Regions from separate parts of the Paenibacillus sp. FSL H8-0122 genome, predicted to be linked through region 2. Evidence: riboswitches for the same ligand, from Rfam matches in the RefSeq annotation. Region 2 holds a riboswitch; each other region holds the start of a gene.
The links. A riboswitch is a leader RNA that binds a small molecule or an ion and turns the genes downstream of it on or off. The one in region 2 is predicted to bind cyclic di-GMP.
Positions count from the first base shown of each region.

Region 1 (5,019 bases), 280 kb from region 2:
AAAACATTGGGTCTTGGCGTAGCATCGGCAGCACTGGGCTTGTCTTTAATCGGCGGGGGCACCTTCGCTTACTTCAGTTCCACAGCTACCAGCACGGCAACCTTCGCAGCGGGTACGCTGAAGCTCGGCTCTTCCTTCAATACTCCGGTAGCGCTGACGAATCTGAAGCCGGGAGATTACACCGTCCGCACCTTCACCCTGTCCAATGACGGCACACTGGATATCAAATTCCTGAAGCTTGCCACCACTTACACTGTGACTGATGCCAAGGGAGATAACGCAGGCCAGGATCTCGGAGACCACTTCAAGGTCAAGCTCCTCGATAGTACGTACACCGGCGGTTCACTAAGCGGTCATGTGCTGTCCGAGATCTCCTTGAAGGATCTGAAAAACACCCCCAGCTACGATCTCGTAGCAGCAGGTGTACTGCCAGGCGGGATTGCCGCCGCCGGGTCCAAGACCTTCAAGATCGCCTTCGAATTCGTAGACAACACGCTCGATCAGAACATTTTCCAGGGTGACGGCTTAGCGCTGAACTGGACCTTCGATGCGCTTCAAGGAGTGGGAGAAGCCAAGTAGATCAGGGGCCAGCCTATACAAGTGAACATGGCTTTGCCGTCCTTTTATTAGGAAGGCAGCGTTTCAGCAAACCATCAAGACGGCATATCCTCCCCCATCCGGGCCGGGTATGCCGTTTCTTTTTCCCGCTGCCGGGTTCAATGATTTTTGTCCGTTTTGCGGATTTTTGTTATACTGACAAGAGAAAACGGCTTGGCCGGCCTTTGAACGGGCGGTACCGTTTCAACGAGAAGGATAAGGAGAATGTATAGCGCGAAGCATATCACTTCTTATCTTTTACCAAAAAAGTACGGAGGGCGTTGTAATCGTGTCAGATACTATGGGAAGCCGCATCCACAAACTCCGGCTGGAGAAGGGCTATTCGTTATCCGAGCTTGCCGATAAGGCTGATGTGGCGAAATCATACCTCAGTAATGTGGAACGGAACATTCAATCCAACCCCTCCATTCAATTCATCGAAAAAATCGCTGACGCGCTTCAGGTATCCATTCATGCACTGCTGTATGGCGGATTGGCAGAGACGGAAGAACAGGCTCTGGACGGGGAATGGTTCCGGCTGGTTCAGGAGGCCATGGCCTCCGGTATAAGCAAACGCGAATTCAAGGAATTCCTCGATTACCAGAAATGGCGCATGGAACAAAAGGACAACTAGACGAGCATTGTATGCCATAGGGAAGACTCCGCACGGCAGGGAGACTGCCGCCTTCGGCGAAGGCATCCTTTCAAGCGGCATACAGAAAAGGCACAGCGTACCGGACGCTGTGCCTTTTCTGTATGTATCGCAGCAATGATGACCGCCCTTACATCGCCTGGAGCGCCTTCTCACTTAGAAACCGGCGGATATCCTCCGCCGCGATCCCCGCCTGCTTGGCAGACATCAGCAAGTGCACCCATTCTAAATCCAGATCTACTGCCTGCAGCTCGTCATTCCCCTGGTTGGACATATCCAAGAAATCTCCTCCTAGAATTTTCGCGTCCCCAGGCAGTCCGGCCATCATAGTAGTATTGCTACTTTGTAGTATTTCTACTTTAGATCCGAGACTTTGTGCCCCTGTCTTTCGGCAGGTTTACCTTTTACTGGACCCTTTCCATCATGAAAGGATCTGGCAAGAATCGATGAAACCGTTCTCCGCAATAACATTATACAAGATCATGTGAGATTAGTGTGTCGTTTTCTGGAATTTTTTTATGATAAAATGTGAGGAAACTTAGCTGAAATTGCCAGCGGCTTGTATAAATATTTCCAGTTCCAAGTTCAAACCCTATGTAATAGTTTAATTATACTAAAGGGAACGCTATCCGCTCCGCCTTATTTCTATTTATGATAGTTCCGTATGAATACTGTAATGAATCATGCCAAATTGCGAACGGATTGCGCGAAAGTATGAATTGATTACCCCGCCGGAAAGTAGCACAATAAGGTGAGAATGAAACCGCAAACATTTGCAGCTCCGCCAAGTGGCACACTGGATGCCTCGCGTGGAGTTTATCCGTTAGGAGGACCTATTCATGGCAGTCAAAGAGCCCTATAACGACACAGTATGGAGCAAATACTACGGCCCCAACCTGGGCTACATTCAAGAAAGATATGAGCAATTTGTCAAGGACCCCTCTTCTGTTGAACAGCATTACCGCGATCTCTTCACCGTATCCGGCCCCCCTCCACTGGCACCCGATGCCGAGAGGGCTCCAAGGCCTGCCGTATCAGCAGATGCCGAGTGGCTCAAGAAGGCTGTCAAGGCCTCGAAGCTGATCGCTAATATTCGAATATATGGCCATATGGCCGCAGACATTGACCCGCTGGAGCGCAGCACGAACCCGATGGCCAAATGGCTGGAGCTGGAGACCTACGAGCTTACCCGCGAGGATCTTAATGCCCTGCCCGCTTCGCTGATCTGGGATAATGCCCCTGCGGATGTGCATACCGCGATGGATGCCGTCCACAGAATGCGCCAGGCCTATACACAGACCATTGCTTATGAATTCGGGCATGTGCATGATGAACGCGAGCTGCGCTGGCTCAACAGCCAGGCGGAATCGATGACCTCCCCTGCCCCGCTGAATAATACAGAACGCAAAGAACTGTTGAAGCGGCTGGTTCAGGTGGAGCATTTCGAGACCTTCCTGCACAAGACCTTCGTCGGCCAAAAGCGCTTCAGCCTGGAGGGCAATGATGCCCTTGTGCCGATGCTGGATGAAATTGTGCGGGCTGCCGCGCATGACGGCGCAGAGCATATCCTGATGGGCATGGCCCACCGCGGAAGACTTAATGTGCTGGCTCATATTCTGGGCAAGCCTTATGATATTATTTTCTCAGAGTTCCATCATTCGCCGAACAAAGAGCTGTTCCCTTCGGAAGGCTCTATGGGTGTGACCTACGGCTGGAGCGGTGATGTGAAGTACCATCTCGGGGCTGACCGTGCCGTCCGCGAAGGCGAGACCGTACGCACCCGGATCACGCTGGCCAATAACCCGAGCCATCTTGAATTCGTCAATCCTGTAGTCGAGGGCTTCACACGCGCCGCACAGGAAGAACGCAACGCTCCGGGACTGCCTAAGCTGAACACAAGCAAGGCTATGGCTGTGCTGATGCACGGCGATGCAGCCTTCCCCGGCGAAGGTATTGTCGCTGAGACGCTTAATATCGGCAAATTGCAGGGTTATCAGAATGGCGGTACCGTGCATATTATCGTCAATAACCGGATCGGCTTCACCACAGAGAGCGAGGATTCCCGCTCCACCCATTATGCCAGCGATCTGGCCAAAGGGTATGAGATTCCGGTCGTGCATGTCAATGCCGATGACCCGGAAGCCTGTATTGCCGCAGTCCGTCTGGCCAGCGCTTACCGCCATATGTTCAAGAAGGACTTCCTGATTGATCTGATCGGCTACCGCCGCCACGGACATAATGAAATGGATGATCCCGAGACGACCCAGCCGATTGTGTACGGCAAAGTGCGGAACCACCCTACTGTGTACCGCGCTTATGCAGAACGCCTGGAGCGCGAGAAGGTAATCACAACCGATGATCTGAAGAACATGATTGCCGAGGCGGAGAGCGTCCTCCAGCAGGCCTTCGATCAGATGAAGGAAGGCAAGCAGAAGAATGCGGAGTCCAAAGCCGCCGTCGCCCTGGATAACGACAGTCCTAAGCAGCGTCCGACCGCCTTCCCTCTGGCCGGTCTGCAGGAGATTAACCGCGAGCTGCTGCGCGTACCGGCCGGCTTCAAGGTCTATCCGAAGCTGGAACGGATTCTGCAGCGCCGCAAGGATGCGCTGAATGACGGAGAGCGGGTAGACTGGGCGCTGGCAGAGACACTTGCCTTCGCTACCATCCTCAAGGATGGCACGCCGATCCGTCTCAGCGGACAGGATTCACAGCGCGGCACCTTCGCCCACCGCCATCTGGTGCTGCATGACAGCGAGAACGGCGAACTCTATTCTCCGCTGCATCAGCTGAGTGATTCCAGCGCTTCGTTCGGCGTCTATAACAGTCCGCTGTCCGAGGCCTCTGTCCTCGGCTTCGAATATGGTTATAACGTGTTCGCACCGGAGACCTTCGTCATCTGGGAGGCTCAATACGGCGACTTCGCCAATGCCGCTCAGGTTATTATCGACCAGTTCATTTCCGCCGGCCGTGCCAAGTGGACGCAGCGCAGCAATCTGACGATCCTGCTGCCTCACGGCTATGAAGGCCAAGGACCAGAGCACTCCAGCGGGCGAATGGAACGGTTCCTCCAGCTCTCCGCCGAGGAGAACTGGACGGTAGCCAACCTGACCAGCGCTGCGCAGTATTTCCATCTGCTCCGCCGTCAGGCCGCGCTCTGCGGACAGCCGGATGCCCGGCCGCTGGTGATCATGGCGCCGAAGAGCCTGATCCGCAACACGCGCAGCACCTCGGCCGGAGCGGACCTCGCTTCGGGCACCTTCCAGCCGGTTCTTCCCGAGCCGCTGCTCGGCAGTAAGCCGGAAGCCGTGAAGCGCCTCGTGGTCTGCAGCGGCAAGGTGGCCATCGACCTGCAGACGGAGCTGGAGGCCGCGCGCGGACAGGACTTCTCCTGGCTGCACATCTTGCGCATGGAACAGCTCTATCCGTTCCCGGAACGCGAGCTTGGCGCTCACCTTAGCGGCTTCAGCTCTCTGGAGGAGATCGTCTGGGTGCAGGAAGAACCGAAGAATATGGGCGGGTGGACGTATGCCGAATCCCGGCTGCGCGCCATCGCACCGCAGAAGGTCACCGTCCAGTATATCGGCCGTCCGGACCGTTCCAGCCCGGCCAGCGGCTATGCGGATGTTCATAGCTTCGAGCAGCGGCGCATTGTCCGGGAAGCCCTGAAATTGAATGCTGCAGTGCAAGCACCTGTACCGTCTTCCTGAGCACAGCAAGGCGGTCATCCGATATCACGCACACCACTATATTTGGGGAGGTACGGCCTGTGT
Region 1 covers NZ_JBBOTB010000001.1:6,232,463-6,237,481, forward strand. The annotation lists gene NSS64_RS26625 (TasA family protein) at 1-579, shown strand, start outside; gene NSS64_RS26630 (helix-turn-helix domain-containing protein) at 899-1,231, shown strand; gene NSS64_RS26635 (anti-repressor SinI family protein) at 1,380-1,523, opposite strand; cyclic di-GMP riboswitch class I at 1,558-1,661, opposite strand; gene NSS64_RS26640 (2-oxoglutarate dehydrogenase E1 component) at 2,089-4,956, shown strand; gene odhB (2-oxoglutarate dehydrogenase complex dihydrolipoyllysine-residue succinyltransferase) at 5,016-5,019, shown strand, end outside.
Region 1: another riboswitch for cyclic di-GMP. It lies ahead of NSS64_RS26635 (anti-repressor SinI family protein); the one in region 2 lies ahead of NSS64_RS25435 (transglutaminase-like domain-containing protein).

Region 2 (5,019 bases):
CCTGTATATGATCTGGATCGGCTTCTTCTCACAGTATGTTCCGTGGATGCTTGTGCCGCGTGAGACGTTCCTGTACCATTACTTTGCGATGGTGCCGTTTATGATTCTATCCATTGTGTACATTCTTAAGCTGCTTGACGGCAGGTTCCAGGGTGCCAAATATCTGCGGTACTCCTATGTTGCGGCCGCCGCCATCCTGTTTGTAATGTTCTATCCGGTATTGTCCGGCATGCAGGTGAACAGCAGTTATATCATTCATGTACTTCGCTGGTTCCCTTCCTGGGTATTCTAGGAGGGGAGCTGTAAGAGCCGCATAGCTGCTCAAAGCTGATGTTGATGAAGCGCATCAAGGAAGCTGTGGCTTACAATAAATTTAGGAGGAACCCTTGTGAAGGCCAGATATAGTGTAATTGTGCCCATGTATAATGAGGAGGAAGTCATTCAGGTAACGTACGAGCGGCTCAAAAAAGTAATGGATGGTTGCGGCGATTCCTATGAGCTAGTATTCGTCAATGACGGCAGCCGGGACCGTACGGCTGAGATTATGCGCGGCATAAGCAATACGGATGAGCATGTCAAGCTGATTGACTTCTCCCGTAACTTCGGCCATCAGGTGGCGATTACGGCGGGTATGGATTATGCTGAAGGCCAGGCTGTTGTGGTCATTGACGCAGATCTCCAGGACCCGCCGGAGGTCATCCTGCAGATGATCGCCAAGTGGAAGGAAGGCTATGAGGTAGTCTATGCCAAGCGGCTGAAGCGCCACGGAGAGACCTTCTTCAAGAAGGTGACAGCCAAAATCTTTTACCGTCTGCTCAGCAGCATGACCAGTGTGGAGATTCCCACGGATACCGGGGACTTCCGGCTGATCGACCGTAAGGTCTGCGATGTGCTGCGCGGCCTGAAGGAGAAGAACCGTTATGTACGGGGGCTGGTAAGCTGGGTCGGCTTCCGGCAGACCATGGTGGAATATGTGCGGGAGGAACGCTTCGCCGGGGAGACGAAATATCCGCTGAAGAAAATGATCCGCTTTGCGCTCGACGGAATCACCTCCTTCTCGCACAAGCCGCTCAAAATCGCCTCGTATATCGGATTCTTCCTGTCCTTCTCCAGCTTCATCTACCTGTTTCTGGTCTTATTCCAGAAAGTCTTCACCTCTTGGACTGTGCCGGGCTGGGCATCCATTGTCGGGGTTAACCTGCTGTTTAACGGCATTGTGCTGATGCTGCTGGGCGTCATCGGGGAATACATCGGACGGATCTATGATGAATCGAAGGACAGACCGCTCTATATCGTAAGCGAGACACGGGGCTATCCGGATGCCGAGACCGAAGACACGCGGAAGGAAAGCGACTATGCAAAATAAGGCCTGGAGCGCAGGCATGATCCAGTTTCTGAAATTCAATGCGGTGGGCTTGCTTAACACGTTCATTGATTTTGCGGTATTTACCCTGCTGCATTCCCTGGGGATGCTCAACACCCCTGCACAGATTATTTCCTACAGCGCCGGGACGGCCAACAGCTTTGTCTGGAATAAGAAGGTGACCTTCAAGGGCCGGGACAGAGGAGGCAATAGCGGCTTTGACCGGATGCAGCTGGTGAGATTTATTGTGCTGAATCTGCTGGTGCTGGGCATTTCGGTGCTGCTGATTCATCTGCTGAATGACCGGCTGGGAGTCCAGGTGCTGATGGCCAAGGTGCTGGTTACCTTTATTACAGTAATCATTAATTTCTTTGGAAGCCGGAAGTGGGTATTCTAAAGAGATAGAGCGTATATCTTCCCCGTATTCTGCGGAGGCAGCACTTATTCTATATTGCGGAGGCGATTGTCATGCGGAAGTTATCCTATTTGATTATACTTGCCGGGGTCCTGATTATGCTCTACCCCAAAGGAAGCGAATGGTACGAGGACCGTCAGCAGCAGAAGCTGCTGGAAGAGGCTGAACAGGCCTATAGTGAAATCGTTCCTTCGGCTACGGCTCCTGCCAGCCAGGATCTGAGTAAGCCTTATGCGGAAGTCACCCAGCTGCTGGCGGAAGAGTCTGGTGCGGAAGAGCCGGTGCCCACTACAGCGCCCGAGATTGAAGTGGGAGGCAAGATCACCGCTATTATTGAAATCGATAAAATCGATCTGAAGCTGCCTGTACTGGAGGGCGCCACCAAGACCAATATGAAGCATGCAGCGGCGCATATGAAGGAGACAGCTCCGATTGGCGCGGTAGGCAATGCAGCGATTGCTGCGCATCGGTCAAGAACGGCAGGGCGGCTGTTCAACAGATTGGATGAGGTTGGTAAAGGGGATACCATTACTGTTATTACAAGCGGACAGGAATACAAGTATGTTGTATATGATGTATCTATTGTAGAGCCTACCGATATTTCGGTACTGAAGGGAAAGGATGATGATAAGATTTTGACCCTTATTACCTGTGATCCGCTAGTCAACCCTACCCACAGACTTATCATTCACGCGAAGCTGACCTGATTCTATCAGGACAAGGCGATAAAGGTCGAAAAAACATAAAATTTTAGTATATTTGTGGTGAAATCTAGCAATTGGGTCTTGCTAATAGATATAGATATGGTAAGATATAACTATGAAAGCTAATACACGATAAACGGCAAACCTATCGAAAGGTAGGGACGCAAAGCTACAGGGCCTTCCCGTCATGGATGGCAGCCAGTTACCGAATGAAGAGGCTTTTTTTGTTTGTTTTCATTCTGAATCTGTCATTATGTGGTAGTAGATTGGACAGATAAAGCTTATACGATAACGGCAAACCTATCGAAAGGTAGGGACGCAAAGCTAAAGGGCCTTCCCGTAAGAATGGCAGCCAGCTACCGAAAGGGGTTTTATCCATGAAGAAGTTTTATTTAATGCTGATTACACTTTTTGTGATCGTCACTTCCGTGCAGACAGGCACTGCTCAAGCAGCAAATGCAGATTCAAGCTGGTTAAATGTTGGACAACTTGATCAAGGGATTATCGGGGTTTCGTACGATGTTCCTAAGGACAAGAAGATGAAGCTCATGATTACCAAGGACAATAACAGCTATACTTACAACTTATACACTTCCAAACCGACCGAGACGTTCCCGCTGCAACAAGGTAATGGCTCTTACAAGGTCTCCGTTCTTGAGAATACTACCGGCAACAAATATAAAGTACTATCTTCCGAGACTGTATCTCTCTCCATGAGCAATGTGAATGCCGTATATTTGAGCTCTGTACAGAATGTGAAGTGGAGTTCTTCCGATAAATCCGTTCAAAAGGCAGCACAACTTACAAAGGGTCTGACCACAGATGCAAACAAAGTTAAGGCTATCTACAATTACATCGTAGCTAACGTGAAATATGACTACTCTCTGGCCAACAGTGTAAGCACGGATTATATTCCGAACAACGACAACACACTGGCTACCAACAAAGGGATCTGCTACGATTACGCTTCCTTGTTCGCTACTATGCTCCGCAGTGAAGGGATTCCAACCAAGTTGGTTATGGGGAATACAAGCTATGTAACTTCATACCATGCCTGGAACGAAGTGTTCCTGAACGGCAAATGGGTGACGATTGATACTACAGTGGATGCAGGTCTGGGTAAGAAAACAGCAACAACAGAACTGGTCAAATCAGCAAGCAAATATACTGCAGCGAAATTCTACTAAGAATAGCTGTGAACTATAGCATTATCTGAGACTAACCCGCTTAATCATTAAGCGGGTTATTTTTATTTATATAAAGGTTGCTTTTTAATAGATGGATAGGTTATTATAAATAAGCGTTGTTGGAGCGGCAGAGGAAATGAGAGATTACTTAAATAAGTGATTTCAAAAATAAAGCTTGCATTGCTCAGATGAACGTGATATATTATAAGAGTTGCTGGTGACGATAACATCGCCGCTGACAACGAGCTTGATCTTTGAAAACTGAACAACGAGTGAGTATCTGGAGATCACTTCGGTGAGATCCAAAATGAGAGAATGTAAATTCTCGTCAGATGTTTCAAAATGAGCAATCGCTCTTTCTAAATACCAATTTGGAGAGTTTGATCCTGGCTCAGGACGAACGCTGGCGGCGTGCCTAATACATGCAAGTCGAGCGGAGTCTGAGAGGAAGCTTGCTTCCTTTCAGACTTAGCGGCGGACGGGTGAGTAACACGTAGGCAACCTGCCCTCAAGCCTGGGATAACTACCGGAAACGGTAGCTAATACCGGATAATTTCTTTCTTCTCCTGAGGAGAGAATGAAAGGCGGAGCAATCTGCTGCTTGGGGATGGGCCTGCGGCGCATTAGCTAGTTGGTGGGGTAACGGCCCACCAAGGCGACGATGCGTAGCCGACCTGAGAGGGTGAACGGCCACACTGGGACTGAGACACGGCCCAGACTCCTACGGGAGGCAGCAGTAGGGAATCTTCCGCAATGGGCGCAAGCCTGACGGAGCAACGCCGCGTGAGTGATGAAGGTTTTCGGATCGTAAAGCTCTGTTGCCAGGGAAGAACGTCCGGTAGAGTAACTGCTACCGGAGTGACGGTACCTGAGAAGAAAGCCCCGGCTAACTACGTGCCAGCAGCCGCGGTAATACGTAGGGGGCAAGCGTTGTCCGGAATTATTGGGCGTAAAGCGCGCGCAGGCGGTTATTTAAGTCTGGTGTTTAAACCTTGGGCTCAACCTGAGGTCGCACTGGAAACTGGGTGACTTGAGTACAGAAGAGGAAAGTGGAATTCCACGTGTAGCGGTGAAATGCGTAGATATGTGGAGGAACACCAGTGGCGAAGGCGACTTTCTGGGCTGTAACTGACGCTGAGGCGCGAAAGCGTGGGGAGCAAACAGGATTAGATACCCTGGTAGTCCACGCCGTAAACGATGAGTGCTAGGTGTTAGGGGTTTCGATACCCTTGGTGCCGAAGTTAACACAGTAAGCACTCCGCCTGGGGAGTACGGTCGCAAGACTGAAACTCAAAGGAATTGACGGGGACCCGCACAAGCAGTGGAGTATGTGGTTTAATTCGAAGCAAC
Region 2 covers NZ_JBBOTB010000001.1:5,949,256-5,954,274, reverse strand. The annotation lists gene NSS64_RS25455 (glycosyltransferase family 39 protein) at 1-292, shown strand, start outside; gene NSS64_RS25450 (glycosyltransferase family 2 protein) at 389-1,366, shown strand; gene NSS64_RS25445 (GtrA family protein) at 1,356-1,760, shown strand; gene NSS64_RS25440 (class D sortase) at 1,832-2,485, shown strand; cyclic di-GMP riboswitch class I at 2,611-2,692, shown strand; cyclic di-GMP riboswitch class I at 2,766-2,846, shown strand; gene NSS64_RS25435 (transglutaminase-like domain-containing protein) at 2,860-3,669, shown strand; rRNA gene NSS64_RS25430 (16S ribosomal RNA) at 4,038-5,019, shown strand, end outside.

Region 3 (5,019 bases), 1.1 Mb from region 2:
GCGGCGGAAGTTCGGATCGGTCTCTGCTCTGGAGCCGGCAGGGGCACTGCTGCTGCCGACATATTTGCCGGTAAGAATGCCGCCCGCCAGAGGGAAGTATGGGATGATGCCCAGCCCCTGATCCAGGCAGAGCGGAAGCAGTTCGGCTTCGGGCGTGCGGTCAGCCAGCGAATAGCTGCATTGGATAGAGATGTATTTCGCCCAGTTACGCGCTTCGCTGATTCCGAGCGCCTTCATCAGCTCCCAGGCGGCATAATTGGAGGCTCCGATATACCGCACCTTGCCTGCGGAGATCAGATCATCCAGCGTGCGCAGTGTTTCCTCCAGCGGTGTGTAGGGGTCGAAGGTGTGAATCTGGTACAGATCCACATAGTCGGTCTTCAGCCGGCGCAGGCTGCCCTCCAGCTCCTGCATCAGATGATGGCGCGAAGAGCCGCTGCCGCCGGGTCCCTCATGCTTCGGCAATCCGGCCTTGGTCGCCAGCACAGCGTTATGGCGTCTGCCTTCAAGCGCAAGGCCAATGATCCGCTCCGATTCAGAGCCGGCATAGATATTGGCGGTATCGATGAAATTAATGCCCTGATCCATAGCGGTGTGCAGAATGCGGACCGAGGTCTCCTGATCTGCCCGTTTGCCGAAGGAATTGGTTCCAAGACCCAGGGCGGACACCTGCAGGCCGCTATTGCCCAGACGGTTATATCTCACGCTCTCACTTCTCCTTATATAGTAGTAGTCTTAGCAGAATCACGCACAAGCAGCTTGCCGCCGGACTCCAGGCGACTCTCCTGCGACCGGGCAAGATTAATTACCGCATGCTCCTCCTGGAGCAGCTCAATCTCCTCGCTCAGCTTGAGGAGCAGCCTGGAGAAGCGGCTTAGCACACTGTCTGTGATGTACCCGGTGAATTGTCCCGGATGGGCGAATACCTCAAGCATCTGCCGGAGCGGGTCTGTGCCGGAGCCGAACTCTCCGTTCATACGGCTCAGGGCAGCCTGAAGATCACGGATCAGGCTGCCGAGGTGGCTGTATTTATCCTCCAGCAGCAGCATGACTACCAGGCCGTAATTCACGGATTGCTGGCGGGATTCCACATTCTTGGCCAGCTGGCGCGCTGCCTCCAGCAGTCCGTCCGTCTCTGTCCGCAGCAGGCTTGCGAGGCTATGCAGACGATGCTGCAGTACCCCGGCGTGTCCGGCGTACAGGCCGCTGCCGGTGACCTGGCCGCTAACGTAAATACTGCCGGTGGCTATAATTGTAGATTGGCGGATATCGCCATAGACGTACACATTCCCGAGGGCTTCAACCCGTACAGGTCCTTCCAGATCTCCCGGTACAATGATGTCACCTGCGAACATAACATCGCCCGCAGGATCGGTCATCTCGCTGGTCAGCAGACAGGCTGGAGGGAAGTCACATATCCGGACGCTGCTGTTTCCTCCGCAGATGCGGGGTCTGCCGGTATGCCGGGCCACGATATGACCGCAGGGAAGGAGCTTGGCATGATTACCGGCAGCAAAGTAGAGATCCTGCGGCGGGGGAGGGGGCAGTACCCTTCCGTCTGTGTCGAGGCCGGGAATGCCTTCTTCGGGCGGCAGTTTGCGGGCGAAGACTTCGCCTGCAAAGGTAAAGGGGGCCCCCGGGAAACGGAGATACTCCATGGTATCCTCAGGCTTCTGACCCGGGGCTCCCTGTCCCTGAAGCATCCGGTTCCCCTCCAGTGTATGCTCCGGCAGCAGGAATTCCAGCCGGGCTTCCTTGCCGGGCAGCGGGGATCTTCCTTCAGCGATGCATACGGGAAGATATGTAGGGTTCTCCAGCTCCGCGTACAGGGCGGGAATGTTCAGGTTGCGCAGAATAAAACGGTTGTCCAGTGAGGCGATAATCTGTTCTATGGTAAGCGTGGACAGCAGCATCGCCGGATTGGGCTGGGCACGGACAACCGCTTCGAAGGCGGCAGGACAGTTGACCAGATTCCAGGCGTACTTCTCTGCACGGTATAAAGTGAAGTGGACCTTGAGCTTGTCAGGCGATACGGTAATTTCATATTGCGGCTTCTCACAGATCTCCCAAGTGATATAATCCGCCCTGGTGACCTCGGTTGGTTCTGTAACGGTCTTCCAGTTGATCTTCAGGACAACAGGGTGGATCGCAGAAATGCGGGCGGGAGCACCTCCGGGGAGCGGGGGAGTAATAAATATCTGGTTGTCCTGCACGAGGATAATTCCATTCTTATCTCCAGTTGTCCCGTCAGAAGCTCGGCCCTCCACAGAGAATGAATCCAGGAGACCTTTACGTTCGAGCATCAGGGACTCTACGAATTCATATCGGCTTGGTTCGATATCCTGCTGCGGCATGGTTGTAACCTCACTTTTTCGTATGATCAATGGCAATTCGTACAGAAAAAGAACATCATCAAGCCTGGGAGGCTTCCCCCTCCTGAACAGCTGGCTTAAGTGGTCTCTATTGGCAGCCTGGCAACCGTAAACGCAGATTCTGGCGTTCTTAGGCCCATAGCTTTGCGTCCTGCCCTTTCGGGGAGTTTGCCTTTAGAAATAGATCAATGATATACATCCTGTAGAGGCAATGAATAGTGGTCGACTGCAATCGACAAAAAGAATCATAAATAGTTCTTATGCGTCATTAACTTCTGCAAACAAGCTTAATTCTAGTACTTAAAGAGCTATTTTTCAACTATATTATGCCTATTTATCAAAAAACTCGAAATATGCAGCTCTATTTCGACAAAAAAACTGGTTTCCCAGCGCTTACAGCTTATGGAAGAGGCAGAAGGGGGGAAGTGTGAGCATTGAACTGTTGGGACACTCTGGGCTTGGTAAGACCCGGAGTGTTCCTTTTTGATAAGGAGTATTGCGAGTATGAATGTTATGTATATGTTAACTATGTAAATAAACACAAACATTCAGTGCATTATTTCGTAATAAAACCGAAGACATCCCAAATTCATTGTAATATAATCTAACTCATACCAAGGAAACGCGAATTAATGTTAATTAATATAACATTGATAGAGATAGCGACATCAGGAGAGGAGCATAAACCATGCAGATTGCAGCAACACCTTACATCTGGCCTTATGACGGGGCTGTGGACCCGGCGAAGACAGCGCTGATGATTATCGACATGCAGACGGATTTTTGCGGCAAGGGCGGTTACGTCGAGAGAATGGGTTATGACCTCTCATTAACAGCGAGGGCGATTCAGCCCATTCAGCGGCTGCTGGCACGTATCCGGGAGATTGAAGGGTTCACCGTGATCCATACCCGCGAGGGGCATAAGCCGGATCTGTCGGATCTGCCGGCGAACAAACGGTGGCGCAGCCGCCAGATCGGGGCCGAGATCGGCTCCGAAGGACCGGCGGGACGAATCCTCGTGCGGGGGGAGCGTGGCTGGCAGATCATTGAGGAGCTGGCGCCTGCCCGCGGAGAGTACATTATAGACAAGCCGGGCAAAGGGAGCTTTTACGCAACGGACCTGGACCTGATCCTGAAGAATAAAGGAATTACCCATCTGATTCTGACCGGTATTACGACCGATGTCTGTGTACACACCACGATGCGGGAAGCCAATGACCGCGGGTACGAGTGTCTGATTCTTGCGGATTGCACGGGAGCGACGGATGAAGCGAATCACCTGGCGGCGCTGAGTATGGTTCAAATGCAGGGCGGGGTGTTCGGCAGTGTAAGTGATTCACAAGCGGTGCTGCGTGCGCTGGAGCAATACTAAATCATTCATAAACGGGGGAATAACCATGTGGAACAAGTCCAGAACGAAAGCGCTGATGCTGTTAACCTCGCTGATGCTGCTCCTGACCGCCTGCGGTAACACTACGGAAGCCGGTAAGGCCGAAGGCCAGGGAGCGGAAGGCTCAGGCGAGCTGAAGAAGGTGGTGCTCCGGCTGAAGTGGATTCACCAGGCGCAGTTTGCCGGCTTTTATACCGCGGTGGAAAAAGGCTTCTATAAAGAAGCGGGGCTGGATGTTGAGATCCGCCCGGGGGGCTCGGATTTCCCGGCTGTGCAGATGGTAGCTTCCGGCAGTGAGGAGTTCGGAGTTACGGGTGCCGACCAGGTCGTCATCGCCAGAGAGAAAGGCGTCCCTGTCAAAGCGTTATCGGCGATCTACCGCAAAACCCCGTTCGTCATGTTCACACTCAAAGAGTCCGGGATCAAGACTATGGAGGACCTTGTCGGGCAAAAGGTAGGCATTAAGCTGGGCGGCAACGAAGAGCTGACCTTCCGGGCCATGGAGAAAAGCGCGGGCATCGACCCTTCGCAAATCGAAGAGATGCCGGTCAAATACGATCTGAGTCCGCTGTTGACCGGGCAGGTCAAGGCCTGGCCCGGCTATGTCATTAATGAAGTGCTGGCTGTAGAGGAGCAGGGCAAGGAAGTGAATATTATCGACCCGAACGACTATGGCATCAATTTCTATGCCGATACCTTATTCACTACGGAGTCTATCATCAAGAAGGACCCGGAGATGGTCGCAAGCTTCGTGCAGGCCTCCATGCAGGGCTGGGATTATGCAGTGAAGCATCCAGACGAAGCGGCGGAATTCGGCCTGAAGTATGGCGAGAAGCTGGATCTGAAGCATGAGGTCAATATGATGAAGGCCAGCATTCCGCTGCTTGATCCGGAGAAGCTCCCGCTGGGCTCGATGGATGAGGCGTCCTGGGAGACCCTGCAGAAGAATCTGGTCGAGCTGGGCTTTGTGAAAAAGGAACAGGACATACGCGGATTGTTCACCAATGAGTTTTTGAAATAAGGAGGGACCCGATAATGACAACAGCGATCAAAGAACAGCTGGATGCTGCCGCCGCGCAGCATCCCGGTACCCGGGAAACCATGCTCTCCCTGCGCAACTGCTCTCTTTCCTTCGGCAACGTGCCTGTGCTGGATCAGGTCAGTCTTGATGTATACCGCAATGAATTCATTTCGATTCTCGGACCGAGTGGCTGCGGGAAATCCACAACACTCCGGCTGATGCTGCGGTTGTTAAGC
Region 3 covers NZ_JBBOTB010000001.1:7,071,092-7,076,110, forward strand. The annotation lists gene NSS64_RS30445 (aldo/keto reductase) at 1-705, opposite strand, end outside; gene NSS64_RS30450 (flagellar assembly protein A) at 720-2,354, opposite strand; cyclic di-GMP riboswitch class I at 2,463-2,555, opposite strand; gene biuH (biuret amidohydrolase) at 3,061-3,744, shown strand; gene NSS64_RS30460 (ABC transporter substrate-binding protein) at 3,770-4,783, shown strand; gene NSS64_RS30465 (ABC transporter ATP-binding protein) at 4,798-5,019, shown strand, end outside.
Region 3: another riboswitch for cyclic di-GMP. It lies ahead of NSS64_RS30450 (flagellar assembly protein A); the one in region 2 lies ahead of NSS64_RS25435 (transglutaminase-like domain-containing protein).

Region 4 (5,019 bases), 180 kb from region 2:
CTGTTCCTGTGCCTCCTTGAGATAAGAGGTGATTTTATCATACAGATTGTTGTGGGGATCATTGTCTTCCTTGTCATCCTGGTTCGTATTAGGCAGAGCCACCATCTTACTGGGAATCACCAGGTTTCCCCTGATATAATCTAGGGCAAGGCTCCGGTTATGCCAGGTGATCTTCGTGAAGCCGGATTCAAGCGTGAGCCAACGGGCCGTTTCTTCCGCTTTGAAATCTTCGCCCACATAATAAAGCACCTGATTTGCAGTGTCCTCCGGTAAATGTTCCGCTTTAGCGCTTGATCTGATATTGATAGCCACCCTGTACTTTTTATGAATATCACCTTCAACCTCAACCAGTACCTGGATATGATTATTTTTGACACCTAGCTTATATATGATATTCTCATTGGATAATTTGCATTTTAATACCCCGTACCCTTGATCTAATCCGTTACCCATAGTCCGTCAGTCCCCCTTCTTAGCTATTATTCTTTCCCGTAGAAGGCCATAGTAATTCTGAGTAAAAAGGTGTTCATCAGAGGAGGCAAGCTACATTATGAAATGCCTGACCATACGCCAGCCGTGGGCCACGTTAATTGCGCTGGGAGAAAAACAAATCGAAACCCGGACCTGGCGGACCGCCCACCGGGGAGAGTTAGCCATCCATGCCGGGATGCAGGTGAATAAGGCGATCTGCCGGACGGAGCCGTATCAGTCGTTGCTGGCACGTTACGGCTACACTGCGGACAACCTGCCAACCGGCAAGATCATTGCAGTCAGCCGCATTGCGGATTGCTGTGAGGTGACGCCGGAGCTTGCGCAGCAAGGCTGGCCGGGCGGCAATGAATATGTATTCGGCAATTATGCCGAAGGAAGGTATGCCTGGAAGCTGGAGGAGGTTGTTCCGCTGGTACATCCCATCCCTGCTAAGGGACGTCTGGGTTTCTGGGAATATCCTGTGCTGGAAGAGGAATTGTGAATTTCTTGACGGCAATGTGAAGAAAAATTGCTCCAGATTGGCTGTCAGCTGGTATAATTGGGATATTCGGCGGGAAATCTTCCTATATATAAGGATAGTTGTGCTCTGAGGCGGTCTACCGCTGGAGAGGGGCAGAAATGCCGGGAAGGAGCGTATGCATAATAGATGGGAAGCCTTCTAATTGCATGGCTTTGTATGCTTTGTTTGTTTCTTGCGTTCAGGGATCAGGTAAGCCGGAGAATCCTGTACCCGGTAGCTGTGGTGGTGATATGCGGCACGCTCGGGTATTGGACGTTGTTAATGTAACCGCATCCGGGTGAACATTTCATGCAGAAGTCTGCCGCTTGCGGCAGGCTTCTTTGGTTAGCCCTGCTCCATCTTCTCCATACCCAGGTATCTGCGCATATGCAGAGTGGCCTGGGCTGCAATCACATCATCCAGCAGCAGCATCCGCTCGTGATAACCCCTGCAGACGAATTTGGCTTCAACACCCGCCTCCAGCCGCTGCTGCTCATAGACCTTCAGACCACGGGCGCGCATCCCGGCACGGACCTCCCGCAGATCAGCAGAAGCGGCATGGACGGCCGACTGGATTACCTCCAGATAAGGCGCAGGCGTGCGCAGCTCTGAGGCTATAGCAGAAGCATCCCGCTCGAAGGCGGATAGAATAAGCGGCAGCAAAATATAGGATTTGACCAGCAGGTTATCCTGGCTCTCTGCTCTTTGCATCCTTCTCAACCCCTCAAAGAGAACGTATATTCGCATTGTAACTCATCCTTCAAAAAATAATCAATGGGTTTTATAAATTAACTCAAATAATGTGATATATTTCACAAAAAAATAAGATGAATTATTTTATATTAAAATTGAAATATTAAAGATTAAAGATTGAAAAATAAATCAGCTCAAAGGAGAATGGCAATGAGTCATGAAGGAAGTCTCCGCCGTGGTTTGGTATTCGGGATCATTCTAAGTGTTCCGCTCTGGGTATCGATGATTGGCTGGGTTCAGCTGTTCGGGTCTGCCTAGGCGACATTTTATTCAAAATATATGAAGTCTATTAGCAGGTGTCGTCCCTATGGGCGGCACTTTTTTTCTGAGCTGAGCTGAGGGCTATAAAATAGGACAAATGAATCAAATTTAAATAATATAAATTGATATTATTATAGGGAAGAGAGACAAACGGCTACAGCCAATCTTCTGATTTCTCGACTTTTTTCGTCAATAAATAAAAAGAGACTCGCCCCTGAACCCTTATGGTACAAGGGATCAATGAGGAACCATCGAAAAATATAATTTCAAAAAATATACTGGGAATGGATTGACAATAGGATGGGGGAGCGGATAAACTGAAATTAGTACAAAAGTAACAAATGTCATAGACTCAACGATGAATTTACATAAGTTACTCCCAATTTCATACCGAAATCATGTACAAACGCAAACCGGATCGAAAGAACGGGACGCAAAGTCAGGAATCTACTGTCTCTAAAGTTGAGACTAGGGTCGTCCGGCCGCCGTGAAGCTAACCCTTCTTGGCGGTCTTTTTGTTGTTATAGTCGCGTGACAGATTCATAGAATAGTAACTAGGAGGTGTGGACTATTGAAAAAAGGAGTACGTAAAACAGCCGCCATCCTTATGGCAGGCTTATTGACCGTATCCAGTGCTTTTACGTGGGGCACGGATGTCAGAGCAGCTTCAGGGGTTCCTTATACGCCAACACCGGTTTTGGGGGTCGCAGGGAATTTTAATGCTTTTATTCTTGGGGATTTCACACAAGGCGGTGATCAGATTGAAGGCCGTCTGGCAGCGGCGGGGAACATTACCCTCACCGGAGGTTACGGAGTAGCCAGGGCATACAGGAGTGCTTCGCCTACGGATGTGCTGGTTGCGGGCAAGAATTTTGAACATTCGGGTAGCGGAGAAATTTACGGAAATGTGGTATACGGGGACAGCATTACAGTCAATGAGCCCCAGGTTAAAATTATAGGTACTAAGAGGAAAGAGAAGCCGATTGATTTTGCAGCCGAGCAGCAGGCTCTGATCTCCCGTTCCACAGAGTATGGGGCCTTGGCTGACACGAATGAGATCGGCAATAACAATTATGGACAGCTCAAGATAAGTGCACCGGATCGTTTCAATGTAGTTCATTTGGATGCCTCGACACTGGCGAAGACCAACTATATTGAATTCAACATTGCACAGAACGCTACGCTGATTATTAATATAAGCGGGCCTACAGTCAATGTGCCGAGCTTTTCAATGAATAACGGCAGAGCCAGTCAAGTATTGTTCAACTTTTACGAAGCTTCTGAGGTGAATATCGCTAATACCTCCTTCTATGGCAGCATTCTCGCACCCAGAGCGGATGTTCATTATGCCCGAGCAGAGCTGTACGGAACCCTGATTGCAAAATCTTTTAGCGGCGGGGTAGAGATGCACCTGGGATTGTACGAGGGAGAGGGGCCGCCGCCGAGTCCGACGCCGACCGCAACACCGACACCTAGTCCGACACCAACGGCAACGCCGACAGTGAAACCAACACCAACGGAAACGCCGACACCGACTGTGAAACCAACACCAACGGTAACGCCAACGCCGACAGTGAAACCAACACCAACGGTAACGCCGACACCAACTGTGAAGCCTACACCGACGGTAACACCAACACCTACAGTGAAACCTACACCGACGGTAACGCCAACGCCAACGGTAACACCAACGCCAACGGTAACGCCTACACCTACAGTGAAACCTACACCCACAGTAAAACCTAGCCCGACACCTGTGTGCACCCCAACTCCAAAGCCAACGCCGACCGTGAAGCCGACGACAACACCGACCGTGAAGCCAACGCCAACGCCGACGGTGAAGCCAACACCAACGCCGACCGTGAAGCCAACGCCGACGCCGACCGTGAAGCCAACACCAACGCCGACCGTAAAGCCGACGCCAACGCCAACTGTGAAGCCGACGCCAACGCCAACTGTGAAGCCGACACCAACGCCAACTGTGAAGCCAACACCAACGCCGACCGTGAAGCCAACACCGACGCCGACCGTGAAGCCAACACCGACGCCGACCGTGAAGCCGACACCAACACCGACCGTGAAGCCGACGCCAACACCGACCGTGAAGCCAACACCAACGCCGACAGCGGTACCGACACCAACGTCGACCGTGAAGCCAACACCGACGCCGACCGTGAAGCCAACACCGACGCCGACCGTGAAGCCGACACCAACGCCAACGGTAGAACCGACACCGACACCAACGGCAGTACCGACACCAACGCCAACGGCAGTACCGACACCAACGCCAACAGCAGTACCGACACCAACACCAACGGCAGTACCGACACCAACGCCAACGGCAGTACCGACACCAACGCCAACGGCAGTACCGACACCAACGCCAACGGCAGTACCGACACCAACACCAACGGCAGTACCGACACCAACGCCAACAGCAGTACCGACACCGACACCAACAGCAGTACCGACACCAACGCCAACAGCAGTACCGACACCAACGCCAACGGTAGAACCGACACCGACACCAACGGTAGAGCCAACGCCAACACCAACGGCAGAGCCGACACCAACGCCGACGGTAGAACCAACACCAACACCGACAGCGGTGCCTACGCCAACACCAACGGCAGAGCCGACACCAACGCCGACGGTAGAGCCGACACCAACGCCGACGGTAGAACCGACACCAACGCCGACGGCAGAGCCAACACCAACACCGACGGTAGAGCCGACACCAACGCCAACGGCAGAGCCGACACCAACGCCAACGGCAGAGCCGACACCAACGCCAACGGCAGAGCCAACACCGACGCCGACGATAGAACCGACACCAACACCAACGGCAGAGCCAACACCGACGCCAACAGCAGTACCGACACCAACGCCAACGGCAGAGCCAACACCGACACCGACGGTAGAGCCGACACCAACGCCAACGGCAGAGCCAACACCAACACCGACGGTAGAGCCGACACCAACGCCAACGGCAGAGCCAACACCAACACCAACAC
Region 4 covers NZ_JBBOTB010000001.1:6,132,863-6,137,881, reverse strand. The annotation lists gene NSS64_RS26210 (YukJ family protein) at 1-453, opposite strand, end outside; gene NSS64_RS26205 (ASCH domain-containing protein) at 551-973, shown strand; gene NSS64_RS26200 (hypothetical protein) at 1,337-1,702, opposite strand; cyclic di-GMP riboswitch class I at 2,403-2,495, shown strand; gene NSS64_RS26195 (choice-of-anchor A family protein) at 2,577-5,019, shown strand, end outside.
Region 4: another riboswitch for cyclic di-GMP. It lies ahead of NSS64_RS26195 (choice-of-anchor A family protein); the one in region 2 lies ahead of NSS64_RS25435 (transglutaminase-like domain-containing protein).